4 regions of the Streptomyces araujoniae genome follow, and region 3 is predicted to be linked to each of the others. Evidence: riboswitches for the same ligand, from Rfam matches in the RefSeq annotation. Region 3 holds a riboswitch; each other region holds the start of a gene.

Region 1 (7,000 bases), 1.2 Mb from region 3:
ACGAGGGTGAGAGCGGTTCGCTCTACCGGCTCCCCGACAGCGACCCGCGCAAGCCCATGGTGATGGCCTATCTCTGGCTCGGCGCGCTCCAGGAAACGCTCGTCGAGACCCAGATGCCGTAATCGGCGCCGCCCCCGTCCCGCGCCGGCCCGCGCCCACTCCGTTCGCTCAACGGACGCTCAGATCCGGGTAATGATCGCCCCAAGACATAAGCGCCTTTCCTGATGGATGGGGTTTCTTGTCCGCTTTTATCTGTGGGGTGCGCCACAGAATGTCCCATGGTGTCCTGTGACGGCCGTGATAAATCTTCACGATCGCCCGGGGACGCCACCCCTGTTCCCGGGGGTCGCCACAAGCCGGCCGAACGCCGGTGGCACTCCATCCATATCCGGGGGGATCAGGACCTGATCCGCGGCCTTGAGGGCGCGGATCGGCGTGGAGAAAGGCGCACCACACATGACATCGGCACAGGTCGACGAGGGACAGGCCGACAGCGGAAAGCCCGGCGCGGGCGCCGCGGCGGCGGAGACCGGTGGCGAGGGGTACCAGCGAGGTCTGGGCGCCCGTCAGATCCAGATGATCGCCATCGGCGGAGCCATCGGCACCGGGCTCTTCCTCGGCGCGGGCAAAGCGATCGACCGGGCCGGACCCAGCCTCATCCTGGCCTACTGCCTCGCGGGGCTGGTCATCTTCTTCATCATGCGGGCGCTGGGCGAACTGCTCATGTACCGCCCGGTCTCCGGCTCCTTCTCGGAGTACGCGCGCGAATTCATCGGCCCCTTCTTCGGATTCGTCACCGGCTGGACCTACTGGCTGTTCTGGGTCGTCACCGGAATCACCGAAGTCACCGCCGCCGCCACCTATATGACGTACTGGTGGGACATTCCCCAGTGGCTCTCCGCGCTCGTCTTCACCGTCATTCTGTACGGTGCCAACCTGATCTCCGTGAAGCTCTTCGGTGAGCTGGAGTTCTGGTTCTCCATGGTCAAGGTCACCGCCATCGTCGGCATGATCCTCATCTGCGCCGGCGTCCTGACCATCGGCTTCTCCGACGCGGGCGACACCGCGACCGTCTCCAACCTCTGGAACGACGGCGGGTTCTTCCCCAACGGCATCGGCGGCATGCTGATGACGCTCCAGATCGTCATGTTCGCCTTCCTCGCCGTGGAACTCGTCGGCGTCACCGCGGGCGAGTCCAAGGACCCCAGGACCGTGCTGCCCAAGGCCATCAACACCGTGCCGTGGCGCATCGCCGTCTTCTACGTCGGCGCCCTGATCATGATCCTGTCGGTCGTGCCGTGGTCCACCTTCAAGCCGGGCGTCTCGCCGTTCGTGAAGGCCTTCGAGGAGATGGGGCTCGGCATCGGCGCCGCCATCGTCAACTTCGTCGTCCTGACCGCGGCGCTCTCCTCCTGCAACTCCGGCATGTACTCCACCGGCCGCATGCTCCGCGACCTGGCCATGAACGGACAGGGCCCGCGCGCCTTCACCAAGCTCACGAAGAACGGCCTGCCGCTCACCGGGACCACCTTCTCCGCCGCCCTGATGCTCGTCGGCGTCTGGATCAACTACCAGTGGCCGGGCGAGGCGTTCAACTACGTCGTCTCCTTCGCCACCATCTCCGGCATGTGGGCCTGGATCATGATCCTGTTCAGCCAGATCCGCTACCGCCGCATGGCCGACCGGGGCGTGCTCCCGCACTCCTCGTTCAAGGCCCCGGGAGCCCCGTACACCAGCTGGTTCGCGCTCGCCTTCATCGGCATGGTCATCGTCATGATGGCGATCGACCAGGACGCCCGGATCTCGCTCTACTGCGCCCCGCTCTGGGCGCTCCTCCTGGGCGTCTCCTACCTGGTGCTCAAGTCGCGCGACCCGGAGAACACCGCCTTCGCCAAGCGCTGACCCAGGCTCCGGCGAGCACCCCACCCGCTCGCGTCGAGCACCGAACCCGAGGGCGGGCCCGTCGACCACGGGCCCTGGACCGGCCCTCCTCCCCAGGGCGTCCCGGCCGCTCAGCTCCCCCCACGGCCCCGGCGTCCACCATGCGGCCCTCCCCGTACCACCCACCGGTACGGAGAGGGCCGCATGCCTATCCTCTTGCCATGCTGACCATCACCCAGGCGCTCCACGACCAGATCGTCGCCCACGCCCGCGCCGACCACCCCGACGAGGCGTGCGGTGTGGTGGCGGGCCCGGCCGGGACCGGGCGCCCCGAGCGCTTCGTCCCCATGCTCAACGCCGCCCGCTCGCCCACGTTCTACGAGTTCGACTCCGGCGACCTCCTCAAGCTCTACCGCGAGATGGACGACCGCGACGAGGAGCCCGTGATCATCTACCACTCGCACACCGCGACCGAGGCCTACCCCTCCCGCACCGACGTGACGTACGCCAACGAGCCCGGCGCCCACTACGTCCTGGTCTCCACCGCCGACACCGACGGCTCGGGCCCCTTCCAGTTCCGCTCGTACCGCATCGTGGACGGCGAGATCACCGAGGAAGACGTGCAGGTCGTCGAGGCGTACTGAGCCGCGACGCTCCTCCCCGGGGGCCCCGCCGACCCTCCGGATCCGTCTGGCACACTGCACCCCAGACCCGAACACAAGGCAGCAGGAACCAGGAAGCCGGTGCGAATCCGGCACGGTCCCGCCACTGTGACCGGGCCCCCTCCCGTACGGACGACTCCCCGGTGGACGACTCCGCGCGGGAGGGCGGCCCGGAAGCCAGGAACTGGCCCGCCGCCTTCTCCCGCATCGACCAGGGGACGCGGAAATCCCCCGGAGAGGCCCCGCCATGTCCCGGCGCACCCCCGCGCTCATAGCCGCCGCCGTGCTGCTCCCGCTCGCCCTCACCGCCTGCTCCTCCTCGGAGAGCCCCGACGCCAAGGGCGGGCCCGAGGCCGCGGAGAAGAGCGACGGCTTCCCGTACACCGTCACCAACTGCGGTGTCACCACCACGTACAAGGCCGCGCCGAAGCGCGTGGTCACCATGAACCAGCACGTCACCGAGATCATGCTGGAGCTGGGCCTCACCAAGTCCCTCGTCGGCACCGCCTACCTCGACGACAAGGTGCTGCCGAAGTACGCCGAGGACTACGCCTCCGTCCCGGTCATCGCCAAGGAGTACCCCTCCTACGAGCAGGTCCTCGCCGCCGACCCCGACTTCGTCTACGGCGGCTACGCCAGCGCGTTCGCCGCGGGCGACGGGCGCGGCCGCGAGGCGCTGAAGAAGGCCGGCATCGAGACCCGGCTCAACACCGAGAGCTGCGCCGAGGCCGACACCCCGATGGAGACCCTCTACGGAGAGATCCGCGAGGTCGGCCGCACCTTCGGCGTCAGCGACCGCGCCGAGGCCTGGATCAAGCGGGCCAAGGCCGACAACGCCGCCACGGCCGAGAAGCTCAAGGACCTCAAGGCCCTCCCCGTCTTCGTCTACGACAGCGGCGACAAGACCGCGTTCACCGCGGGCGGCAAGGGCATCGGCAACGAGCTGATCAAGCGCGCCGGCGGCACCAACATCTTCGCCGACCTCGACAAGTCCTTCGGGGACGCCTCCTGGGAGAACGTCGTCGCCCGCAAGCCCGAGGCGATCGTGATCTACGACTACGGCTCCACCACCGTCGAACAGAAGAAGAAGCGCCTCCTCACCGACCCGGCCCTCGCGGACGTCCCGGCCATCAAGAACAAGCGCTTCGCGGTGATGCCGCTCTCCGACGCGGTCCTCGGCGTCCGCGTCCCCGCCGCCGTCGAGAAGCTCGCGGCCCAGCTCCACCCGGCGGCCACCACCCCGTGACCTGCCGCACCCCCGCACCGCGGCGGCTGCTCCGCTACACCCTGGTCGTCGGCGCCCTCGCCGCCCTCCTCGCAGCCGCCGTGGTCGCCGCCCTCGCCCTCGGCTCCGTCCGCATCCCGCCCGGCCAGGTGATCGACATCCTGACCGGGCGGGCGGAGGCGAGCCCGTTCCGCACGATCGTCCTGGACGTGCGGCTGCCCCGGGTCCTGCTCGGCATCGTCGTCGGCGCCGGACTCGCCGTCATCGGCACGGTCCTCCAGGCCCTCGTACGGAACCAGCTGGCCGACCCGTTCCTCCTCGGCGTCTCCTCCGGGGCCTCCACCGGCGCGGTCCTGGTGATCGTCCTCGGTATCGGCGCCTCCCTCGCCACCACCGTGACCATCCCGGCCGCCGCGTTCGCCGGCGCGCTGCTCTCCCTGCTGCTCGTCTACACCCTGGCGCGCGGCGGAGGCGGCCTCACCACCAACCGGCTCGTCCTCGCCGGGGTCGCCGTCTCCTACATCCTCTCCGCCCTCACCAGCCTGATCCTGGTCACCTCCGCCCGCGCCGACCACCTCCAGGAAGTCCTCTACTGGACCCTCGGCGGCCTCGGCGCGGCCCGCTGGGACATGCTCGCGCTCCCGACGATCACCCTGATCGCCGGTACGGCCGTCCTCCTCACCCTGGCCCGCCCGCTCGACCTGCTCCTGGTGGGGGAGGAGGGCGCGACCGTGCTGGGCCTGGACACCGCCCGCTTCCGGGCCGCCGTCTTCGTCCTCGCCTCGCTCATGACCGGGGCGCTGGTGGCGTACAGCGGGGCGATCGGCTTCGTCGGGCTGATGGTCCCGCACATGGCCCGGATGGCGGTGGGCGCCTCGCACCGGGCGCTGCTGCCGGTGGCCGCGCTCGGCGGGGCGGTGTTCCTGGTCCTCGCGGACCTGGCCGCCCGCACCCTGGCCGCCCCGCAGGACATCCCGGTCGGTGTGCTCACCGCGCTCACCGGCGGCCCGTTCTTCCTGTGGATGCTGCGGCGCCGGCCGGAAGGGGCGCCGGCATGAGCACCGTACGATCCGCCCCCGAGGACGGGGGCCGCGCCCGCACGACGACTGTCCGCACGCCCGAGGGAGCCCGCCCGTGACCACCCTGCGCACCGAGGCCCTCTCGTACGGGACCGGCGAGGGCCGCCACCTCGTCGACGCGGTCGACCTCATCGCCGCCGACGGCGAGACGGTCGGCCTGGTCGGCCCCAACGGCAGCGGCAAGACCACACTCCTGCGCTGCGTCTACGGCACCCTGCGCCCCACCCACGGCCGGGTCCTCCTGGACGGCGACGACCTCGCCACCCTCCCCGTGAAGTCCCGCGCCCGCCGCATCGCCACCGTCCCGCAGGAGAGCCACGCCGGCTTCGAACTGACCGTCGGCCAGGTCGTCGCCATGGGCCGCGCCCCGCACAAGCGGTTCTGGGAGGCGGACAGCGCCGCCGACACCGCCCTGGTCACCGACGCCCTGGAACGGGTCGGGATCGCCGCGCTCGAACCCCGTACGTTCGCCTCGCTCTCCGGCGGCGAACGCCAACGGGCCCTGGTCGCCCGCGCCCTGGTCCAGCAGCCCGCGCTCGTCGTCCTGGACGAGCCCACCAACCACCTGGACATCCGCTACCAGCTGGAGATCCTCTCCCTGGTCCGGGGCCTGGGCACCACCAACCTGCTGGCCCTGCACGACCTCAACCTCGCCGCGTACTACTGCGACCGCCTCTACGTCCTCAAGGACGGCCGGGTCGTCGCCTCCGGCACCCCTGAGGAGGTGCTGACGGCGGAGCTGCTGGGCGAGGTGTACGGCGTCGCCGCCGAGGTCAGCACCCATCCGAAGACCGGCGCCCCCACCGTCGTCTACCTCCCGGAGGGACCCGGCCGCCCAGTCCTGTCCGCATGATGGGCGCCAACCATCCACGATGTGGGATCACACTCGGGTTTCCCGGCCGGGAATCGATACGATGCCCGCATGGTTCCCCATGACGTGAGCAACAGGACGCCGGGCACGCTGCTCGTCGCGCGGCTGCACGTCGACCTGTGCAGGCTCAAGAGCGCGATCTGTCCCCCGCCCGCAGCCTGACCGCGAGCCGCACGGCCTGACGGGCCGGGCCCGCGCGAGTCCCACGCACCACGCCCCACCCCCCGCGCGGGGGAAGAAACGCGCGCCCCACGCCACCTCCCGCTTTCGACAGGAGCCCACGCCATGGCCATCGAGGTCCGCATCCCGACCATCCTCCGCACCTACACCGACGGCGCCAAGGCCGTCGAAGGCAACGGGGACACCCTCGCCGACCTCTTCGCCGACCTGGACAGCCGCCACAACGGCATCCGTGAGCGCATCGTCGACGGCGAGCAGCTGCGCCGCTTCGTCAACGTCTACCTCAACGACGAGGACGTCCGCTTCCTGGACGGCATCTCCACCAAGCTCAGCGACGGCGACAATGTCACCATCCTCCCGGCCGTCGCCGGCGGCATGCGCTGATGCGGTACGACTCCCCGCTGGCGGCCGTGGGGAACACCCCCCTCGTCCGCCTCCCGCGGCTGTCCCCGTCCGAGGACGTCCGCATCTGGGCCAAGCTGGAGGACCGCAACCCCACCGGCTCGATCAAGGACCGCCCCGCGCTCCACATGGTCGAACAGGCGGAGAAGGACGGCCGGCTCACCCCCGGCTGCACCATCCTGGAGCCCACCAGCGGCAACACCGGCATCTCGCTCGCCATGGCGGCCAAGCTCAAGGGCTACCGCATCGTCTGCGTCATGCCGGAGAACACCTCGCAGGAACGGCGCGACCTGCTCGCCATGTGGGGCGCCGAGATCATCTCCTCCCCGGCCGCGGGCGGCTCCAACACCGCCGTGCGGGTCGCGAAGGAGCTGAGCGAGGAGCACCCCGACTGGGTGATGCTCTACCAGTACGGCAACCCGGACAACGCGGGCGCCCACTACGCCACCACCGGCCCGGAGATCCTCACCGACCTCCCGTCCATCACGCACTTCGTGGCGGGCCTCGGCACCACCGGCACCCTCATGGGCGTCGGCCGCTACCTTCGCGAGCACCGTCCCGGCATCCAGATCGTCGCCGCCGAACCGCGCTACGACGACCTGGTCTACGGCCTCCGCAACCTCGACGAGGGGTTCGTCCCCGAGCTGTACGACGCCTCGGTCCTCACCACCCGCTTCTCCGTCGGATCCGCCGACGCGGT
Region 2 (7,000 bases), 4.0 Mb from region 3:
GTCTGCACGACGAGTTCGCGGTGCGGGGCGTAGCGGGTCTTCAGCTCGTCCACCGCGCCGTCGTAGGCGACCTTGCCGTGGTCGATGAGGACGATCCGGTCGCAGAGCTCCTCGACGTCGTCCAGGTCGTGGGTGGTGAGGACGACCGTCGTGCCCGACTCCCGGTTCAGCTCCCCGACGAAGGTGCGTATCCGCTCCTTGGCGATGACGTCCAGCCCGACCGTCGGCTCGTCCAGGTAGAGGATGTCCGGGTCGTAGAGCATCGCGGCGGCGAGGTCGCCGCGCATCCGCTGGCCCAGGGAGAGCTGGCGGACGGGGGTGTCGAGGAACGGGCCCAGGTCCAGCACCTCGCTGAACTCCCGCTGCCTCTCGCGGAACCGGGCCTCCGGCACGTCGTAGAGACGGCCGATCAGCCAGAGCGAGTCGCGCAGGGGCAGGTCCCACCAGAGCTGGCTGCGCTGGCCGAAGACCACGCCTATCCGGCGGGCGTTGCGGGACCGGTCCCGCCAGGGCGTGGCACCGGCGACCGTGACCGTGCCGGAGGTGGGGACGAGGATGCCGGTGAGCATCTTGATGGTGGTGGACTTCCCCGCGCCGTTGGGGCCGAGATAGCCGACCATCTCGCCCCGCTCGACCGTGAAGTCGACGCCGTCGACCGCGCGCTTCACGGTCCGCTCACGGGTCAGGAGCGTGCGGATGCCGGCGAAGGCGCCCTCCTGCCGTTTGGGCCGACTGAACTCCTTGACGAGGTCTGCCACTTCGATGACGGGCATGTACGCCTCTCTGAGCGAGCTGGGCCCGGTCGGGCGTGATCGATCTGAGAGTGTGCACGCCAAGGCTTGGTCCAGTCCAAGTGTTTTCTCCGTTCGGCCGGTTCTCGTCATGCCGTCAGGGGACGCGGAAGGCCCCACCGTGCTCCGCGGCACGGTGGGGCCTTTCAGGTTCTGGAACGGGCCTAGAAGTCGTCGTCGAACCCGACCGAGCCCTCCACCGCCACCTGGTAGGCGGACGGGCGGCGCTCGAAGAAGTTCGTCAGCTCCTGGACGCCCTGCAGCTCCATGAAGGAGAACGGGTTCTCCGAGCCGTACACCGTCGGGAAGCCCAGGCGGGCCAGCCGCTGGTCGGCGACGCACTCCAGGTACTGGCGCATCGACTCGGTGTTCATGCCCGGCAGACCCTCGCCGCACAGGTCGCGGCCGAACTGCAGCTCCGCCTCGACGGCCTCCTTCAGCATGTCGGTGACCTGCTGCTGGAGCGCGTCGTCGAAGAGCTCGGGCTCCTCCTTGCGGACGGTGTCCACGACCTCGAAGGCGAAGTTCATGTGCATCGTCTCGTCACGGAAGACCCAGTTGGTGCCCGTGGCGAGGCCGTGCAGCAGGCCGCGCGAGCGGAACCAGTAGACGTACGCGAAGGCGCCGTAGAAGAACAGCCCCTCGATGCACGCCGCGAAGCAGATCAGGTTCAGCAGGAAGCGACGGCGGTCGGCCTTCGTCTCCAGGCGGTCGATCGTCTCGACCGAGTCCATCCACTTGAAGCAGAACTGCGCCTTCTCGCGGATGGAGGGGATCTCCTCGACCGCGTCGAACGCCGCCGCCCGGTCGTCCGGGTCGGGCAGGTAGGTGTCCAGCAGCGTCAGATAGAACTGGACGTGCACGGCCTCCTCGAAGAGCTGCCGCGACAGGTACAGCCGCGCCTCGGGGGAGTTGATGTGCTTGTACAGCGTCAGCACGAGGTTGTTGGAGACGATCGAGTCGCCGGTCGCGAAGAACGCCACCAGCCGGCCGATCATGTGCTGCTCACCCGGCGACAGCTTGGCGAGGTCGGCCACGTCCGAGTGGAGGTCGACCTCCTCCACGGTCCAGGTGTTCTTGATCGCGTCCCGGTAGCGCTCGTAGAAGTCCGGGTACCGCATGGGACGCAGGGTCAGCTCGAATCCCGGGTCGAGCAGGTTCTTCTCGTTGTTCGTGGTGCTCATTACTGGCAGGCCTCGCAGGACTCGGGGTTTTCGAGGGAGCAGGCGATGGCGTCCGCGTCGGGAGCCGTCGCCTGCTGTACGGGAATGGGGGCGGCGGCCGCCGCCTGGCCGGACGCGGCACGGGCGATCCGGGTCGCCGGGCGCGAGCGGAGGTAGTACGTCGTCTTCAGCCCCTGCTTCCAGGCGTACGCGTACATCGAGGAGAGCTTGCCGATCGTCGGCGTCTCCAGGAACAGGTTGAGCGACTGGCTCTGGTCGAGGAACGGCGTACGGGCCGCCGCCATGTCGATCAGACCGCGCTGCGGGATCTCCCACGCCGTGCGGTACAGCGCCCGCACGTCCTCGGGGATCCAGGCGAAGCCCTGGACCGAGCCGCTGGCCTCGCGCAGCGCCTCACGGGTGCGGGCGTCCCACACGCCGAGCTTCTTCAGCTCGTCCACCAGGTAGGCGTTCACCTGGAGGAACTCGCCGCTGAGCGTCTCGCGCTTGAACAGGTTGGAGACCTGCGGCTCGATGCACTCGTACACACCGGCGATCGAGGCGATCGTCGCGGTCGGCGCGATGGCGAGCAGCAGCGAGTTGCGCATGCCGGTCTTCGCGACCCGGGCGCGCAGGGCGTCCCAGCGCTCCGGCCAGTTCAGCTCGGTGTCGTAGTGGTCGGGGTGGAGCACACCGCGCGCGGCACGCGTCTCCGACCACGCGGGCAGCGGGCCCGAGCGCTCGGCCAGGTCGCAGGAGGCCTCGTACGCCGCGAGCATGATGCGCTCGGCGATCTGCGTGGAGAGGGCGCGGGCCCGCGGGGAGTCGAACGGCAGGCGCAGCTGGAAGAAGACGTCCTGGAGGCCCATGGCGCCCAGGCCGACCGGCCGCCAGCGGGAGTTGGAGTTCCCGGCCTGCTCGGTCGGGTAGAAGTTGATGTCGACGACCCGGTCGAGGAAGGTCACGGCCGTACGGACGGTGGCGTCCAGGCGCTCCCAGTCGATCGAGCCGTTGGCCACGAACGCGCCCAGGTTGACCGAGCCCAGGTTGCAGACGGCCGTCTCGCCGTCGTTGGTGACCTCCAGGATCTCCGTGCACAGGTTCGAGGAGTGCACGACCCGGCCCGGCTCGGCGGTCTGGTTCGCGGTCCGGTTGGAGGCGTCCTTGAACGTCATCCACCCCTGGCCGGTCTGGGCGAGGGTCCGCATCATCCGGCCGTACAGCTCACGCGCCGGCATCGTCTTGCGGGCCAGGCCCTTGGCCTCGGCCGCGCGGTAGGCCGCGTCGAACTCGTCGCCCCACAGGTCGACCAGCTCGGGCACGTCGGCGGGGGAGAACAGCGACCACTCGGTGTCCGCGTCGACGCGGCGCATGAACTCGTCCGGGATCCAGTGCGCCAGGTTGAGGTTGTGCGTACGCCGCTGGTCCTCACCCGTGTTGTCGCGCAGCTCCAGGAACTCCTCGATGTCCGCGTGCCAGGTCTCCAGGTAGACCGCCGCCGCGCCCTTGCGCCGGCCGCCCTGGTTCACCGCCGCCACGGAGGCGTCCAGCGTCTTGAGGAACGGCACGATGCCGTTGGAGTGCCCGTTGGTGCCCCGGATCAGCGAACCCCGGGCGCGGATACGGGAGTAGGAGAGGCCGATGCCGCCCGCGTGCTTCGACAGACGCGCCACCTGGTGGTAGCGGTCGTAGATCGAGTCCAGCTCGTCCTTGGGGGAGTCCAGCAGATAGCAGGAGGACATCTGCGGGTGCCGGGTGCCGGAGTTGAAGAGCGTGGGGGAGGAGGGGAGGTAGTCCAGTTTGCTCATCAGCCCGTAGAGCGCGGCGACCTCGTCCAGCGCGCGCACCGACTCGTCCTCGGCGAGGCCCGCGGCCACGCGCAGCATGAAGTGCTGCGGGGTCTCGATGACCTGACGGGTGAGCGGGTGGCGCAGCAGGTAACGGCTGTGCAGCGTACGGAGGCCGAAGTAGCCGAAGCGGTCGTCCGCGCCCTCGGCCAGCGTCCGCTCCACCAGCGCGTCCAGCGCCTCGGCGTGCAGCTCCACGAAGGCGGCGGTGCGGTCCGCGATCAGGCCCTCGCGGTGGCCGACGGCGACCGAGGCGGAGAAGGACGTGGCGCCCTGGCTCGCGGCCTCCTCGGCGATCGTCCGGGTCAGCAGCCGGGCGGCGAGCCTGGAGTACGCCGGGTCCTCGGAGATCAGGCCCGCCGCCGCCTCGGTGGCCAGCGTGCGCAACTCGGCCTCGTCGGAGCGGGCGTTGCGCCCGCGGAGCGCGGAGGCGGCGACCCGTCCGGGGTCGGTGTCGGGCAGATCGACGGTGAGGTCGGTCAGGGTCCGCAGCAGGGCGGTCCCGGGTCCGTCGGTCGTGCCTTCTCCGGACGCGGTGGAGGCAGCGGATTCGGTGGCTGAAACCGGATCGGCGGGCGCGATGGTCACTGGGCTTTCCCTCGCTCGGCTGGGGGCCGGCGGCGAGCGGGGAAACCGGGCAGCACGATGCCTGACAAGGCAGCACTGCTACGGCGTCCACCGGCCCATCCGCGAGGCCCGGACGTCTACCGTCCGGTTCGGGCGAGCCGGACGTACTGTCGACAGGTCTTCGGACTTCGGGTGTGCAAAAGCACACTGATCACACCGTTGCGGGACAGTTCCGGATTCGCACCGGATTCCCCTGCGGCGACAGCGAGGTCGAGCATACATGTGGGGGCCGCCAGATGATGCGGCCCCCACATGTTGTGTCGCGTTGATTGCTTGCGCCCTTCAGGAGGCCGTCTCCAGCTCCAGCCGGAAGGTCATGAGGCGCAGGCCAGGAACCGGCTCCCAGTCCCGCTCAGGGGTCCGCAGAAAGCCGAGCCGACGGTAGATCCTATGGGCCGGGAGCATGGCCGGCTGCGTCGACAGCACCAGCCCCCGGACGCCCTCGGCGGACCGGGCCCGCTCGACGCACGCCCGGACGAGCGCCTCTCCCACGCCCCGTCCCCGCCCGGCGCGGGCCACGGCGAGCATCCGGAACTCGGCCTCGTCCGGACCGGAGATATCGCGCCACGGAGTGCCGGGAGCGGCATACGTCACACCCCCGACCACCACCCCGTCCGCGTCGAGCGCCACGAGCACCTCGGCCTCGGCCGCCCGCTGTGCCACCGCCCGCAGTTTGAGGAGGTAGGGGTCCGCCGGGCCGTCCAGCAGACCGTCGCCGAGGTAGGCCTCGGCGATGATCTCGCCGAGTACGGCGTACTCGGCGGGCTCCGCCACCCTGATCGTCAGATCCATCAGCCGCTCGCTCCCACCTCGTTGTCCGGGGCACCGTCGCCCACCGGCGGCAGGTCGCCGCGCTCGACGGGCCGTTGTCCAAAGCCGCCCCCGGCGGGCGGCAGCACCCGGTCCAGCTCGTGGTCGTCGGCGCGGTGGGCGGCCCGCGCCGCCGACCGCAGCGTCGCCCGGTCCACCCTCTCGCGCGCCCCGCTCACCGTGATCACGAGCCCGCCCCGCTCCCGGGCGTACGCGTGGTCCGACTCCGTGGCCCGGTACCAGTGTTCGCCGTCCCGCTCGCACGTCTCCGGGGGCTCCGTGCCGCCGGCGGGCGCGGCGGCACCCGTGCACTCCGCCACGGCGTGCGGGCGGCGTTCCACCGACAGCTGGAACAGACCGCCGTCCGGCGCGGTGTAGGAGCTGCCGAACCCGTCGTCACCGAGCACCCCGACCGACTGGCGCGCCAGGGCGTAGCCCGCGGCCCCGGTCACCCAGACATGGTCCGTGACGAGCTGCGCCGCGCCCGCCCGCGCCTCCAGCTCCGCCCGGTCGGGCACCGGTCCGGCCGAAGGGCTCCGCTCCGCCGCCGGCTCCGAACCGGGCGCCGGCGCGGTGCCGCAGCCCGTGACCGCCGCCAGTGCCAGGGCCGCGGCCAGGAGGAGGGGGCGGAGCCGGGGCCGCCGGATGTGCGATGCCATGGGCACATCCTTTCGTACGGTCGGGGCTCCGCGCACCGGGGGACCGAACGGCGGACGGGCTCGCCCGGGGCGCGAAAAGGGGCCGCCGCGCCCCGGAAGGGGTGCGGCGGCCCCGATCGGCCGACAGGGGTCAGCAGCAGCGGAAGCCCTCGCGGGGGTCCGCCTCGCGGGCGTCCGTACGGCTGCGCTCGAAGGCGCGGCGGCTCATCACCGGCGCGTCCGGATCGTGTGACCTGGCGTGCGCCACATAGCGGTCGTACGCGGCCTCGCCGGTCAGCTCGCGGACGTAGAAACGGATCCGCCCCGCCACCCGCCGGACGTCTGCGACGGTCATGTCCGGCTCCCCGTCCCGGCCGGCTCCTTGCGCAGGCCGCCCTCGGGGCCGACTCCGGCCTCCGCCAGTTCGGCCTTCTCCTCCTTGGTGGCGAAGAGCGAGGCCGGGGCGACGAACTTCGACTGCACGAACGGCGTTTCGTGGAGCTTGACGGTCTCCGGGTCGCGGATGGCCTTGTAGCAGACCCGGCCGGCGTCCACGAGGACGACGATGATGAGGAGGGCGAAGAGCGCGCAGAGCACCCCGTCGACGGTGGAGTTGGTGACGATGGTCCGCATGTCGTCCATGGACTTGGCGGGGGCCAGCACCTCGCCCGCGTCGATGCCCGCCTGGTACTTGTCGCGCTGGGCGAAGAAGCCGACCTTCACGTCCGGGGAGAAGATCTTCTGCCAGCTCGCGGTGAGGGTGACCGCCACGTCCCAGGCGAGCGGTACGGCGGTGACCCAGGCCCACTTCAGGCGGCCGGACTTCACCAGCAGGGTGGTGCAGACGGCGAGCGCGACGGCGGCCAGCAACTGGTTGGCGATGCCGAAGAGCGGGAAGAGCTGGTTGATGCCGCCCAGCGGGTCGTGTACGCCGACCCAGAGGAAGTAGCCCCAGCCGCCGACCACGACGGCGCTGGCGAACCAGACGCCCGGCTTCCAGCTGACCTCGCGGAACGGCTTGTAGGCGTTGCCCAGCATGTCCTGGAGCATGAAGCGCCCGACCCGGGTTCCGGCGTCGACGGTGGTGAGGATGAAGAGCGCCTCGAACATGATCGCGAAGTGGT
Region 3 (7,000 bases):
GACGGCGACCTCGGGCATCAGCGCGGCCAGCGCCCGCACGGCGGTGGACTTGGCGGTCCCCTTCTCACCCCGCACGAGCACGCCGCCGACGGCCGGACTGACGGCGTTCAGCAACAGCCCGAGCCGCAGGTCGTCCTGCCCGACGATCGCGGTGAACGGATAGGGCGTACTCACAAGGCCTCCTCGTCGACATGCTGTTCAGCTTCCTGCCCGAGCCCGGCGGACCCGGCATTCTCAAGCTCCGGGCCCTTTGACGCGGCGGACCCGGCATTCTCAACCCCCTGGTCCCTTGACGCGGCGGACCCGGGATTCTCAAGCTCCTGGTCCCTTGACGCCGTGGACCTGGGATTTTCAACCCCCTGGCCCCTTGACGCGGCGGACCCGCGATTCTCAAGCCCCTGGCCCTTTAACCCGGCAGACCCGGGATTTTCAACCCCCTGGCCCTTTGCCGGGGCGGACCCGGGATTTTCAAGCCCCTCCGGCGATTGAGGAGCGGGGTCCGGGGCAGTGCCCCGGCTCTCCGGCGCACCCGCACCCGCACCCGCACCCGCACCCACGTCCCCCGGCCCCGAAGGGGCCCCCGGCGGCACGAACGGCAACCCGCGCGGCGCGCCCCCCTCGATCAGCCGCCACAACGCGTCCGTGTCCGCGTGCTCCTCCACCAGATCCCCGAGCCGGTCCAACTGCTCCTCCCGCAGCACCCCGAAACAGGTGTCCGGCGCCGGTACGAACCGCCGCCCGGCGGCCCGGGCCACCTCCTCCAGGAACCGCCGCCGGAACGCATCGCTCTCCAGCGACCCGTGCCAGTGCGTGCCCCACACCGCCCCGACCCGGCAGCCGTCCAGGAACGGTTCCCCGCCCCGTACATCGGCCACCCCGTGGTGGATCTCGTACCCCTCCACCACCTCACCGAGCGCCGAACCCACCGGCCGCGCCAGCGTCTTGGCCCGGTCGAAGCGGACGCGTACGGGAAGGAGTCCCAGCCCGTCCACGACCCCGGCCCGCGACTCCACCTCGTCCTCGATGCGCTCACCGAGCACCTGGAACCCGCCGCAGATCCCCAGCACCGGACGCCCCTCGGCCGCCCGCCGCACCAGCGCCTCCGCGAGCCCGCGCTCACGCAGCCAGGCCAGCGCCTTCACCGTGCCGCGCGTGCCGGGCACGACGACCAGGTCCGCGTCGGCCAGCTCCTCGGCCCGGTCCACGAACCGCACGACGACGCCCGGTTCGGCGGCCAGCGCGTCCACGTCCGTGAAGTTGGACATCAGCGGCACCGCGCAGACCGCGACCCGCAGCACGTCCTCCCCGTGCGGCGGCGCCACGACCGACTCGCGCACCGCACCCCGCAGGGAGACCCGCAGCCCGTCCTCCTCGTCGATGCCGAGCCCGTGGGCGTACGGCAGCACCCCGTACGTACGCCGCCCGGTCAGCCCGTACAGCATGTCCAGCCCCGGCTCCAGCAGCGAGACGTCGCCCCGGAACTTGTTCACCAGATAGCCCGCGACCAGCGACTGGTCCTCCGCGCTCAGCAGGGCCGTCGTCCCGAAGAACGAGGCGAAGACCCCGCCCCGGTCGATGTCCCCGACGACCAGCACGGGGAAGCGGGCGGCCCGCGCGATGCCCATGTTCACGATGTCGGTGCGCCGGAGGTTGATCTCGGCCGGTGACCCGGCGCCCTCGCAGATCACCGCGTCGTACGTGGACCGCAGCTGCTCCAGGCAGTCCGTGACCGTCCCGAGCAGGGCCTCCTGACGGCCCCCGTGATACCCCCGGGCGCTCATCTCGCCGACCGGCCTGCCCATCAGGACGACCTGGCTGGAACGGTCGCTGCCCGGCTTCAGGAGCACCGGGTTCATCAGCGCCGTCGGCTCCACCCGGGCGGCCTGGGCCTGCATGGCCTGGGCGCGCCCGATCTCGGCGCCCTCGCGGGTGACGAAGGAGTTGAGGGACATGTTCTGCGCCTTGAACGGCGCGACCTTCACGCCCCGGCGCACCAGCCAGCGGCAGATGCCCGCCGTGACGACGCTCTTGCCCGCGTCGGAGGTCGTCCCCGCGACCAGCAGCCCGCCGCCGCTCATGCCCGCCCCCGTTCCCGTACCGCACCGCTCGATGCCGTACCGCTCGCGCCCACGCCGGTCATCCCCGCCCCCGCTTCCGTGCCCCGACCGAAAGCCCTGCGGTCGAAGGTCCTGCCCCCGAACGCCCTGCGGCCGACCGGTTCGCGACCAGGTGCCCGGCCACCAGCCGGCCCGCTACACAGACCCCCAGGGCCAGCGCGCCCACCCGCCGCGAGAGCCCGACGGCCCGCTCGATGTCGCTGCCCCGGACCTCCCGCCCGGACGCCCCGTTCAGCACCGGCCGGTGCTCCACGCGCCCGGCGTACGCGAGCGTGCCGCCCAGCCGTACGCCGAGCGCCCCCGCGAACGCCGCCTCCACCGGGCCCGCGTTCGGGCTCGGATGGCGGTGCGCGTCCGCCTGCCAGGCGCGTACGGCCTCCGCGGGCCGCCCGCCGGCCACCACGGCCAGCGCGGCGGTCAGCCGGGCGCCGGGCCAGCCCACCACGTCGTCCAGGCGGGCCGAGGCCCAGCCGTAGCGGCGGTAGCGGGGCGACTTGTGGCCGACCATCGCGTCCAGCGTGTTCGCGGCCCGGAAGCCGACGAGCCCGGGGACCCCGCCGATCGCGCCCCACACCAGCGCGCCCACGACGGCGTCCGAGGTGTTCTCCGCGACCGACTCCACGACCGCGCGGGCGATCCCCGGGCCGTCCAGGGCCTGCGGGTCGCGCCCGCACAGATGCGGCAGCCGCTCCCGGGCCACCTCCAGGTCCCCGGCGGCCAGCGCGCCCCCGATGGCGCGGGCCTCCCGGCCCAGCGACGTACCGCCGACGACCGACCAGGTGGTGGCGGCGGTCAGCGCGACGGCGAGCGCGGGGCGCCCCCGTACGGCACGGGCGGTCAGCGCGGCGGCCCCCACGGCGCCTCCGGCGCAGACGAGGGTGTGCAGCGCGCCCCGGCCCCGGTCGTCCCGCCACAGCAGCGACTCCACGCGCGCGGCCACCCGCCCGAAACCGGCGACGGGGTGCCCCCGGCGGGGGTCACCGAGCAGGGCGTCGGCGACGAGCCCGGCGGTGGCGCCGTACGCGAAGACGCGCCCGGCACGCAGAGGAGCGCGGCCGGCGCGTACGGGAAGGCGATCGGCGCGCAGAGGAGCGCGATCGGCACGCACGGGGTCAGGCCGTCGCGGGGCGGGAGGTTCCGGCGTACGGGAACAGCGGCACGTGCGGGAACGACGGCACGTACGGGAACAGCGGCAACGGCGGCTGCGGCGCTCGGCGGCCAGGCATGGCGTCAGGTCCTTAACTCAGGGTCCGCGCCCTGGTTCGACGTGTCCGGCGACGAGAGTCTCCTGGCTCCCGGATCCGCACGTCCCCCGGCCTTCCAGCCCGCGCGCGGCGGGCCGTGACTCCGGTGTGGGGGAGTGCTCCCCGGTGACAGTGGCGGGACCGCGCCGGATTCGCACCGGCTTCCTCTCCTGTCGCCGTAATGGCCCAGGCAGTCCACCACGCTGCGAGAACGGCCGTCAACTTGCTGTTGACCTGCGGAGGCCCGGTGTGCGCAGACGCACACGCGGACGCGCATCGGGCCGGACACACGGTGGTGTGTCCGGCCCGATGGAGTGCGTCGGCGCGGGTCAGGCGACGATCAGATAGATGCCGTACGCGACCGCCGCCACGCACGCCGCGAAGGCGGCGTACGCGCCGGTGCGCGCCAGCGCTGCCGTACCGCCGGAGGCGGCGGGGGTGTCGCTGTCGGCCGGGGCCGACAGCTTGGAGAGGGCGACGATGCCCAGGGTGAAGACGCCGACCAGTGCGACGGTGACGACGAGACTGACACCGAAGACGGAGGCGAGAGCTGCCCAGTCGATTTTCATGCGGATCTGTCCTTACACCGTGGCCGCGGGGCGGGGCGTGTCGTCGGGCGCCCCGGCCGGGGCCGGGATGGTGGTCGAGAGCTCGGAGACCGCACCGGCGGTGGGCGGCGGGGCGACCGCGGCCATGGCGGTGGTGACGACGCCCTGCGGCTCGTCCGCCGTCGTGTCGTCGGTGTCGTTGACGTTGGTGTGGTCGACCGGCTCGCGGCGCGAGGCCAGCCAGATGGCGAAGGAGCCGCCGACCAGGATGACCGCCGTGACGGCGATGCCCCAGGGGCCCTGCTTGGTGAGGAACTCGGCACCGGCGCCGACCAGGGCGGCGGCCGGGAGCGTCAGACCCCAGGCGACGAACATCCGGGTGGCGGTGGACCAGCGGACCACCCCGCCCTTGCGGCCGAGGCCCGCGCCCATGACGGCGCCGGAGCAGGACTGCGTGGTGGAGAGCGAGAAGCCGAGGTGCGAGGAGGCCAGGATGACCGTGGCCGCGCTGGTCTGGGCGGCGAAGCCCTGCGGCGGCTGGAGGTCGGTGAGGCCCTTGCCCATGGTGCGGATGATGCGCCAGCCACCGAGGTAGGTGCCGAGCGCGATGGCGACACCGGCCGAGACGATGACCCACATGGGCGGGTTGGAGCCGGGGGCCAGGACACCGCTGGTGACCAGCGCCAGCGTGATGATGCCCATCGTCTTCTGGGCGTCGTTGGTGCCGTGGGCGAGCGAGACGAGACCGGCGGAGGCGATCTGCCCGGCCCGGTAGCCCTTGGCGGTGGACTTCTGCTGGTTCGGGTCGGTGACGTTCCGGTTGATCCGGTACGTGAGCCGGGTGGCCAGCATCGCGGCGATCCCGGCGACCAGCGGGGCGGCGATCGCGGGCAGCAGCACCTTGGTGACGACGGTGCCGCCGTTGATCGAGGACCAGCCGGCCGACATCACGGCGGCGCCGATCAGACCGCCGAACAGGGCGTGGGAGGAGCTGGACGGAAGGCCCAGCAGCCAGGTGAAGAGATTCCACAGGATGGCGCCGACGAGCGCCGCGAAGATGACCTCTGTTCTGATGCCGTCTTCGTTGACGATCCCGCCGGAGATCGTCTTGGCGACCTCCACCGACAGGAACGCGCCGATCAGGTTGAGAACGGCGGACATGGCCACCGCTGTCTTGGGCTTCATCGCGCCGGTCGAGATGGTGGTCGCCATCGCGTTGGCGGTGTCGTGGAAACCGTTCGTGAAATCGAACACGAGAGCTGTTACGACCACAATCGCAAGCAGCAGCGTGATGTGTTCCATTTACCCAGGCAATCGTTCGACGTCAGTGGCTCGTGGACCGTAGGCAACCTGAGTGAACGGAAGATGAACTGGGCGGGGCGCTGTGGTGTCCCCAAGCGGAGTGCGCCGGTTCCGTTTGTGTGCGCGAGGGGCTGTGCAGGGTCCCTGGGGCACCGCCTGGGCTGCCCTTTACCCCTCGTTGGCGAAGACTTTGACGGACGGTCCCGGGCCCGGAAGAGATCCCCGTCACGTGGGGGATCACGTTCCGCTTCCGGGCCGTCACCCCTACGCTCGCCCCATGAGCGAGCAGCAGCCGGAATCCGTCGCCCGGGCCTGGCGGAAGGTGGTCGAGACCGCCCGCCGCAGCGCCGCCGACGGGCTGGTCGTCGGCACCTCGGGCAATGTCTCCGCCCGGGTCGGGGACCTGGTCCTGGTGACCCCCAGCGGGGTGCCCTACGACCGGCTCGGACCGCGCGACGCGGTCGGCGTCGGCCTCGACGGCCGCCAGGTCCTCGGGAGGCTCCGGCCGACCAGCGAACTCCCCCTCCACCTCACGGTCTACCGGGAGACCGACGCGGCCGCCGTGGTCCACACCCACGCCGTGCACGCCACCGCCGTCTCCACGCTCGTCACCGAGGTGCCGCTCGTGCACTACGCGGCCGCCGTCCTCGGCGGCCCCGTCCGTACCGCCGCCTACGCCCGCTACGGCACCCCGGAGCTGGCCGACGCCATGCTCACCGCCCTCCGCGGCCGCACCGGCTGCCTGCTCGCCAACCACGGCACCGTCACCTACGGAACCACTCTCGACCAGGCCTACGAGCGCACCGCCCAGCTGGAGTGGCTCTGCCGCCTCTGGCTCACCGCGAACGCCGTACCGGGCCTGAGCCCGTCCCTGCTCAGCCGCGCCCAGCTCGACGAGGTGACGGAAGCGCTGAAGGGATACGGACAGCAGGACTGACGCCCCGCACCCCGTCGCTCCCCGCCCCGGCCCTTCACACCCCGGCCCTCCCGGCCCCCCGGCCTCCCCGCCCCGGTCCTCCCCGCTTCCGGCCCCGCGCCCCTCGGCCGTCCGGCGGCCCCCGGTCGGCCGGGGGAGTGGGCGCGGCACCGGACGGACCCCGCCCACTGGCACCACGCCGCCCGCCCCACGACACTGAAGCGGTGCGCCCGGCAACTGCGACGGCAACGGCCGTCACCACGATCCTCGGCGCCGGCGCGGCAGCGGTCGCGGCCGGCCGGTACGCCAGCGACGCCGCCCTCAAGGCGGCCCCCGGACGGCCCCTCCCCGCCGACCGCAGGCTCACCGTCCACGCCACGGCGCCCGGCCGGATCACCCTGACCCGCTCCCTCACCGCGCTCCGCCCCGGCACGTACGGGATCGAGGGGCCCGGCGGCCACGCGGTGGTCGGCCCCGTCGTCGAGGGGGCCGAGACCACCGCCGACACCGTCGTCCGCCGACTGGAGCGGATCGGCACCGGCACCCTGGAGCCGGGCGACAAGGTCCGCCTCACCCCCGAGCTGTACCGGGGCGACCCGGGCACCGCCCTCGGCCTGGAGTACCGGGAGGTCGAGATCCCCGGCGAACTGGGCGGCCTGCCCGCCTGGTGGGTGCCCGGCGAGCGCGACACCTGGGTCATCACCGCCCACGGACTCGGCACCACCCGCGACCACCCCATGAACCTGATGGGCTTCCTCGCCGACCGTCAGCTCCCCGTGCTGGACCTCGCCTACCGGGGCGACCCCGGAGCCCCCCGCCCCGCCGACGGCCTCGGCCACCTCGGCGCCTCCGAGTGGCGCGACCTGGACGCGG
Region 4 (7,000 bases), 5.3 Mb from region 3:
GGGCTCGACCAGGCTCACGAGGTCGGCCAGGAAGGGGACTTGGAGGGTGGCTCCCTCGATCAGCAGTCCGGGGTGCCAGTGGAAGGCGGTGCGCTGCTCGTGGAAGGCGGTGCGCAGGCCGGGTACGCCGTCGGCGAGGGCGGCGAGCGAGAGGTTGAAGGGGCCTGCGCCCACCCCCAGCAGGTCGAGTGGCGGTGTTCGGGGTGCGGGCGTCATGCGGTTCCTCCAACGGATTTCGTGCGCGTCGGCAACGTCATGGCGACAGCCTTTCCTCGGCGGGGGCGGCGGTATCGCCTCCGCCGTCCTCGCTGTCGCCGTCGCCGCCGCCTCCTTCTCCGCTCGCCACCCGTTCCGCCGTCTCCGTCACGAGGTCGAGCAGCGGCAGGAGGTCGGCCGTCGCCGCGACGGGGTGCAGGAGCGTGGCCTTGAGCCAGAGCCGGTGGTGCCCGTCGCCGTCCTCGGCCACCGCCCGCCCGAGGACGGCCCGGCCGTCCAGGAGCAGGGCCCGGCGGACCTCCGCGACGACGGCGTCCCCGGCCTGCGCCCCCAGCGCGTCGGCCACGACCGGCCGGAACAGCACGGTGCTGATCCCGACCGGGCCCGGCCGGCGGCGCAGTGCGGGCCGCGCGTCGACGGCCCGGGCGAACTCCTCGGCCGTCGTGACGCAGTGCTCGACCAGTTCGCCCAGTCCACGGCGGCCGAGCGCCCGGAAGGTGGCCGCGATCTTCAGGGCGTCGGGGCGCCGGCTGGTCCGGATCGAGCGGCCGAGCAGGTCGGGCAGCCCGGCCTCGGTGTCGTCGTCGGCGTTGAGGTAGTCGGCGCGCAGGGAGAGCGGGGCGAGCAGCGCGGTGTCCGCGACGGCCAGCACCCCCGCGGCGACCGGCTGCCAGCCGAGCTTGTGCAGGTCGAACGTCACGGAGACGGCGCGGTCGAGCCCCTTGAGCAGGGGTGCCAGCCGCTCGCTGAAGAGGAGGGGCCCGCCGTACGCGGCGTCGACGTGGAGTTCGGCCCCGTACCGCTCCGCGATCTCCGCGATCTCGGGGAGCGGGTCGATCCGGCCTTCGTCGGTGGTCCCGGCGGTGGCGACGACCAGGGCCGGGGCACCGTCGAGTGCGGCCAGGGCGCGGCCGAGGGCTGCGGGGTCGGTACGGCCGTCGCGGCACAGGACGACCGCCAGGGCGGGGAGGCCGAGCATCCAGGCGGCCCGGTGCACGCTGTGGTGGGCGTTGGCGCCGGTCACCACCCGCAGCGGGGCGGGCGCGGCCCGTTCACGGGCGAGGAGCAGGGCGACCAGGTTGGATTCGGTGCCGCCGCTGGTGATGAGGGCGTCGGGGGCGGGGGCCTCGGGGTGGACGAGCCGGGCCAGGGCAGTGGTGGTCAGCTCCTCGACCACCCCGGCGGCGGGCGCCTGGTCCCAGGAGTCCATCGACGGGTTGAGCGCCGCCCCGGCCACCTCCGCCGCGACCGCCACGGCGAGGGGCGGGCAGTGCAGATGGGCGGCGCACGCGGGGTCGGCCGGGTCGGCGGCGCCCTCGGCCACCGCCCGCACGAGGCCCGCCAGCGCGGCCTCGGCGCCCACGCCCTCCTCCGGCAGCACCGGGTGGCACAGGGCTGCGGTCCGCCGGGCCACGGCGTCCGGCCCTCCGGCGGGCAGGGGGCCGCCCCGGACACGGGCGGCGGTCTCCAGCGTGTCCAGGACGACCGAGGTCAGGGCGCGCACCCGGCCGGGCCCGTCGGCGCCGCCCGCGAGGAGATCTCCCGTACCGCCACGCTCCAGGGGGAGCCGGGCGGGCGGCAGGCCCTGAGCACGCTCCATGGCGCAGTCCTTCGATCGACGTGCAAGATCCACCATCGGGATTCGCCGGTTAGGCTAACCTAACTCTCCCCTCGGGGGAGAACGCACTCCGGCCACCCGGCCCGACCGCCCGGTCTTCCGAACGAGCCTGCCCCCGACCGGAGTCGGGGGCAGCGGGTGTCACGTGGGGTGTCCCGGTGCGGAGGCGGCGGTGGCCGCTCCCGCACCGGGACGGATCACGCCGCGTCGGTGGGCAGCTCCGCGCGGATCTCCCGCGCGGCGGCGACCAGGTTCTCCAGGGAGGCCCGGGTCTCGGGCCAGCCGCGGGTCTTCAGGCCGCAGTCGGGGTTCACCCACAGCCGCTCGGCCGGGATGGCCTCAAGTCCCTTGCGCAGCAGGGCCGCCGCCTCCTCGGTGCTCGGGATGCGCGGGGAGTGGATGTCGTAGACGCCGGGTCCGGCCTCGCGCGGATAGCCGTGGGCGGCCAGTTCGCGGGCGACCTGCATGTGCGAACGGGCGGCCTCCAGGCTGATGACGTCGGCGTCGAGGTCGTCGATGGCCTGGACGATGTCACCGAACTCGGCGTAGCACATGTGGGTGTGGATCTGGGTGTCCGGACGCACCCCGGAGGTGGCGAGGCGGAAGGACTCCGTCGCCCACTCCAGGTACGCGGCGTGCTCGGCAGCGCGCAGGGGCAGCGTCTCGCGCAGGGCGGGCTCGTCGACCTGGATCACCGAAGTCCCGTTCGCCTCCAGGTCGTTCACCTCGTCGCGCAGGGCGAGCGCCACCTGGCGGGCGGTCTCGCCGAGCGGCTGGTCGTCGCGGACGAAGGACCAGGCGAGCATGGTGACCGGTCCGGTCAGCATGCCCTTGACCGGGCGCTCGGTGAGCGACTGCGCGTACGCCGTCCAGCGCACGGTCATCGGCTCGGGGCGCGAGATGTCCCCGGCGAGGACCGGCGGGCGGACGTAGCGGGTGCCGTACGACTGGACCCAGCCGTGCTGGGTGGCGAGGTAGCCGGTGAGCTGCTCCGCGAAGTACTGCACCATGTCGTTGCGTTCGGGCTCGCCGTGGACCAGGACGTCGATCCCGGCCTTCTCCTGGAAGGAGAGGACCTCGCGGATCTCGTCCTTGATCCGCTCCTCGTACCCGGCCCCGTCGATCCGGCCGGCCCTCAGGTCGGCGCGGGCGGTGCGGAGTTCGGTGGTCTGCGGGAAGGAGCCGATGGTGGTGGTGGGCAGCAGCGGCAGCCCGAGGTGGGCGCGCTGGGCCACGGTCCGCTCGGCGTACGGCTGGGAGCGGCGGCCGTCGGCATCGGTGACGGCCGCCGTACGGGCCCGGACGGCGGGGTCGCGGGTGATGGGGGCGTCGGCGCGGGAGGCCAGGTCGGCGCGGTTGGCGGCGAGTTCGGCGGCGATGGCCTCGGTGCCTTGGGAGAGCCCCCTGGCCAGGGTGACGATCTCGGCGGTCTTCTGCCGGGCGAAGGCCAGCCAGCGCAGCACCTGCGGGTCGATGTCCCGCTCGGCCGACGCGTCCAGCGGGACGTGCAGGAGGGAGGAGGAGGCGGAGACGTCGACCTGGTCCGCGAGGCCCAGGAGCGTGCCGAGGGTGGCGAGCGACTTCTCGTAGTCGTTGATCCAGATGTTGCGGCCGTTGACGACGCCCGCGACGAGCCGCTTGCCGGGCAGTCCGCCGGCCGCCGCGAGGTCGTCGAGGTTGGCGGCGCCGGACTCGGTGAAGTCCAGCGCGATCCCCTCGACCGGGGACTTGGCCAGGACGGGCAGGGCCTCGCCGAGCCGGCCGAAGTAGGAGGCGACCAGCAGCTTCGGCCGGTCGGCCAGTGAGCCCAGCTCGCGGTAGGCGCGGGCGGTGGCGTTCAGCTCGGCCGGGGTGCGGTCCTGGACGAGGGCGGGCTCGTCCAGCTGCACCCACTCGGCGCCGGCGGCCCGCAGGTCCGCGAGGACCTCGGCGTACACGGGCAGCAGCCTATCCAGCAGGGTCAGCGGCTCGAAGCCGGCGGCGACTCCGGGGGCCGCCTTGGCGAGCAGCAGGTAGGTGACGGGGCCGACCAGGACCGGGCGCGGGGTGTGGCCGAGCGCCAGGGCCTCCTTGAACTCCTCGACCTGCTTGGCGGAGTCGGCGGTGAACACCGTGTCCGGCCCCAACTCGGGGACCAGGTAGTGGTAGTTGGTGTCGAACCACTTGGTCATCTCCAGCGGCGCCACGTCCTGGGTGCCGCGGGCCATGGCGAAGTAGCCGTCGAGGGCGTCCGCGTCGACCGCAGCGCGGTGCCGCTCGGGGACAGCGCCGACCATGACACTGGTGTCCAGGACGTGGTCGTAGTACGAGAAATCACCGGTCGGCACTTCGTGGACGCCGGCCTCGGCGAGCTGCTGCCAGGTGCCCCGGCGCAGTTCGGCGGCGGTCTGCCGGAGGGCGCCCGCGTCGACGCGGCCCTTCCAGTAGCCCTCGACGGCCTTCTTCAGTTCACGGTTCTGACCCTGGCGGGGGTAGCCGTACACGGTGGCCCGTGCTGCCGCGGCTGCGGGCTTCGCTGTCACGTGACTCTCCTTCGCGAGCGTGTCTCCAGCTGTTCCCGGGACGGAACGCGGACGCGAAGGGGTGACGGACCGGGCGGAAACGCGACACGCTGACCGTGTCCGTCCACCCGACGGTTACGCCGACCCGCCCACGAGGTCACCGGGAACTCCGCACACGAACGGTCGCGTGCGGGCAACGGGCAGGTCTTCGGACTCGCGGGCACGTCTGCCGGGGGCAGACACCTAGTGGCCGTCGCTTCCCAGACCCGTCCGGGTCCAGTGCGTATGACGGCGGTCGTTCCCGCTCACCGCTGCGGGGCAGTCCCGGATTCCCACCGGGTTCCCTCTTACGACGCTCCCGTCCGGCTGACGGGGCGAACCAGCTGCACCGGTCACCCTAAGCGGACGACCGCCGGGCGCACACCGTTGTTCACACTTCGGACAGTGAAATGAGACACGGGCCACGCAGGGAGGGCGCCCGGCGGCTTCGGACGGCCCGGATTCCGCTCCCCTTCGCCCGTTCGCTGACTTCCGGTCAGCTCGTGGTGGCACGGTGACACAGATGTAACCGAATGGCGTAGGCGAGCCGGAACCACTGAGCGTCACAGGCCGTTCTTCTTGCCAATACACGGCCGCCGACCCGCGGCGGCGAGGAGAGAAGGGGAGCGCTGCATGAAGAAGACAGTCGGCTGGGCCCAGGACGGCGACGGCTGGACGATCACGGTGAACGGCACGCAGTACCGGGCCGTGGAGCGCGCCACCGACGGGCGCGTGGACAACTATCTGGTGCGGGGCAACGAGCTGAGTGCCGAGTGCCCGAGCCTCGGCCACGGGCTCGGCCTGATCCGGGCGCACGAGTCCCGGAGCTGACCCGGCAGGGCCCGACGACGAGGTGCGGCGCCGCCGCCCGCGCCTCGCACGGCCCGCCACCCCTTGTCCGGGCCCCCGCTCACGGGCCGGGGCCCATCAGCGGCCGACACCGCCTCGGATACGGGCGGCTTCACCGCCTCAGGCGCCGCCCGACGCGCCCGGCCCCTGACGCAGCAGGTACGTGTCCATGATCCAGCCGTGCCGTTCGCGGGCCTCGGCGCGCACGCGGCTGATCCGGTCCGCGACCTCGTCGAGCGGGCCGGAGACCAGGAGTTCGTCCGGGGTGCCGATGTAGGCGCCCCAGTAGATCCACAGCCCCCGGCCCGTCAGATGGGTGAAGCTCTCGTGGCCGTCGAGCATCACCACGATGTCGCCGTCGTCGTCCGGGAACCCCTCCGCGAGCCGCCTGCCGGGGGTGATGCGGATCGGGCGGCCCACCTGGTTCAGGGACGTACGGTGGCGGGCGGCGAGGGCGGAGACGCTGCTGATGCCGGGGATCACCTCATGCCCGAACTCCACCGTCCCCCGGTCCCGGATGTCTTCCAGGATCGCCAGGGTGCTGTCGTACAGGGACGGGTCGCCCCAGACCAGGAAGGCCCCGCACTCCCCCGGTGCCAGCTCCTCGGCGATCAGGCGCTCGCAGATGTCGGCGCGGCGGTGGCGCCAGTCGTGGACCGCCGAGGTGTAGCGCCCCCGGTCGTCCTGGGTGCGGTCCCGCCAGGGGTCCTCGGCCTCGACGACCCGGTAGGGGCCGGTGAGGTGTTCGGCCAGGATGTCCCGTCGCAGCCGGGTGAGGGACTCCTTCTCGCGGCCCTTGCCGAGCACGAAGAAGACCTGCGCCCGGCGCATCGCCTTGATCGCGGCGAGCGTCAGGTGGTCGGGGTCACCGGCGCCCATGCCGATGACGAGGATGTGGCGTGGTGGTGCGTCGCTCATGTCGGCCGATCATGCCAGGGCGGGCCGCCGGCCCGGGCAGGGGGCGGGGCGGCCGTCGGCACCGACCGGCGCGGGCAGGACCCGGCCCGGGGCGAGGGCGCGTCCGTGTCGGAGCGAGGCGGGGTGGACTTACTAGGACGTCCAACTATATGTTCGTGAGCAGAGAGGCGACCGGCATCGTGCCGGGCGCCTCGAAGGCCCGTGGTGTCAGGGAAGCCGGTGCGATTCCGGCGCGGTCCCGCCACTGTGACCGGGGAGTCCGTCCTCGCAGGACACGCCACTGACGGCGAACCAGCCGTCGGGAAGGCACGAGGGCGCGCGCTGATCCGGGAGTCAGGATACCGGCCACGGGAATAGTTCCGTGTTTCCACGAGGATGGAGCAGACACGCATGGCACCGGTCCGCACCCACGGCCCCGCGGGCACGTCCCGGCGAGCGGTTCTCCCCGCCCCCTGACGGCCCCGCCCTTCGCGTCCCCCCTGGCGGCAGCCCTTCCGCGCCCCCGTGCACCCGACCGGTGCGCGGGCCGGTGGCAGCCGTGCGCCATCCCCGGATCTCTCCTGACGATCTCACCGACGAGAGCAGGTTTCCATGGTCCGCGAACTCACCCATTTCATCGGCGGCAAGCACACGCCCGGCACCTCGGGCACGTACGGCGATGTCTACGACCCCAACACCGGGCAGGTGCAGGCCCGGGTGCCGCTGGCCGGCCGGTCCGAGACCGAGGCCGCCATCGCCGATGCCGCCGAGGCCCAGCGGGAGTGGGGCGAGTGGAACCCGCAGCGCCGCGCCCGCGTGCTGCTGCGCTTCCTCCAGCTCGTGGAGAAGGAGAAGGACTCCCTGGCCCGGCTGCTCTCCT

Evidence for each region. A riboswitch is a leader RNA that binds a small molecule or an ion and turns the genes downstream of it on or off. The one in region 3 is predicted to bind cobalamin.
Region 1: it holds a riboswitch for cobalamin, as region 3 does, so the genes downstream of both, ACQ9ZG_RS11265 (ABC transporter substrate-binding protein) here and ACQ9ZG_RS06085 (cobalamin biosynthesis protein) in region 3, are expected to answer to the same signal.
Region 2: it holds a riboswitch for cobalamin, as region 3 does, so the genes downstream of both, ACQ9ZG_RS23390 (ribonucleoside-diphosphate reductase subunit alpha) here and ACQ9ZG_RS06085 (cobalamin biosynthesis protein) in region 3, are expected to answer to the same signal.
Region 4: it holds a riboswitch for cobalamin, as region 3 does, so the genes downstream of both, metE (5-methyltetrahydropteroyltriglutamate--homocysteine S-methyltransferase) here and ACQ9ZG_RS06085 (cobalamin biosynthesis protein) in region 3, are expected to answer to the same signal.

What each region holds. Positions count from the first base shown of each region.
Region 1 covers NZ_CP194070.1:2,657,354-2,664,353, reverse strand. The annotation lists gene ACQ9ZG_RS11280 (DUF2017 domain-containing protein) at 1-122, shown strand, start outside; gene ACQ9ZG_RS11275 (amino acid permease) at 457-1,902, shown strand; gene ACQ9ZG_RS11270 (M67 family metallopeptidase) at 2,103-2,525, shown strand; cobalamin riboswitch at 2,556-2,750, shown strand; gene ACQ9ZG_RS11265 (ABC transporter substrate-binding protein) at 2,791-3,789, shown strand; gene ACQ9ZG_RS11260 (FecCD family ABC transporter permease) at 3,786-4,826, shown strand; gene ACQ9ZG_RS11255 (ABC transporter ATP-binding protein) at 4,903-5,700, shown strand; gene ACQ9ZG_RS11250 (putative leader peptide) at 5,770-5,880, shown strand; gene ACQ9ZG_RS11245 (MoaD/ThiS family protein) at 6,004-6,282, shown strand; gene ACQ9ZG_RS11240 (PLP-dependent cysteine synthase family protein) at 6,282-7,000, shown strand, end outside.
Region 2 covers NZ_CP194070.1:5,394,733-5,401,732, forward strand. The annotation lists gene ACQ9ZG_RS23380 (ABC transporter ATP-binding protein) at 1-773, opposite strand, end outside; gene ACQ9ZG_RS23385 (ribonucleotide-diphosphate reductase subunit beta) at 956-1,975, opposite strand; gene ACQ9ZG_RS23390 (ribonucleoside-diphosphate reductase subunit alpha) at 1,975-4,389, opposite strand; cobalamin riboswitch at 4,524-4,658, opposite strand; gene ACQ9ZG_RS23395 (GNAT family N-acetyltransferase) at 4,711-5,220, opposite strand; gene ACQ9ZG_RS23400 (hypothetical protein) at 5,220-5,897, opposite strand; gene ACQ9ZG_RS23405 (YbdD/YjiX family protein) at 6,028-6,231, opposite strand; gene ACQ9ZG_RS23410 (carbon starvation CstA family protein) at 6,228-7,000, opposite strand, start outside.
Region 3 covers NZ_CP194070.1:1,432,618-1,439,617, reverse strand. The annotation lists gene ACQ9ZG_RS06095 (putative cobaltochelatase) at 1-174, opposite strand, end outside; gene ACQ9ZG_RS06090 (cobyric acid synthase) at 171-2,078, opposite strand; gene ACQ9ZG_RS06085 (cobalamin biosynthesis protein) at 2,137-3,162, opposite strand; cobalamin riboswitch at 3,400-3,528, opposite strand; gene ACQ9ZG_RS06080 (hypothetical protein) at 3,691-3,930, opposite strand; gene ACQ9ZG_RS06075 (inorganic phosphate transporter) at 3,943-5,211, opposite strand; gene ACQ9ZG_RS06070 (class II aldolase/adducin family protein) at 5,489-6,148, shown strand; gene ACQ9ZG_RS06065 (alpha/beta hydrolase) at 6,352-7,000, shown strand, end outside.
Region 4 covers NZ_CP194070.1:6,692,804-6,699,803, reverse strand. The annotation lists gene ACQ9ZG_RS28565 (lysine N(6)-hydroxylase/L-ornithine N(5)-oxygenase family protein) at 1-216, opposite strand, end outside; gene ACQ9ZG_RS28560 (pyridoxal phosphate-dependent decarboxylase family protein) at 254-1,816, opposite strand; gene metE (5-methyltetrahydropteroyltriglutamate--homocysteine S-methyltransferase) at 2,032-4,356, opposite strand; cobalamin riboswitch at 4,518-4,734, opposite strand; gene ACQ9ZG_RS28550 (hypothetical protein) at 5,008-5,205, shown strand; gene cobF (precorrin-6A synthase (deacetylating)) at 5,344-6,141, opposite strand; cobalamin riboswitch at 6,327-6,505, shown strand; gene ACQ9ZG_RS28540 (CoA-acylating methylmalonate-semialdehyde dehydrogenase) at 6,733-7,000, shown strand, end outside.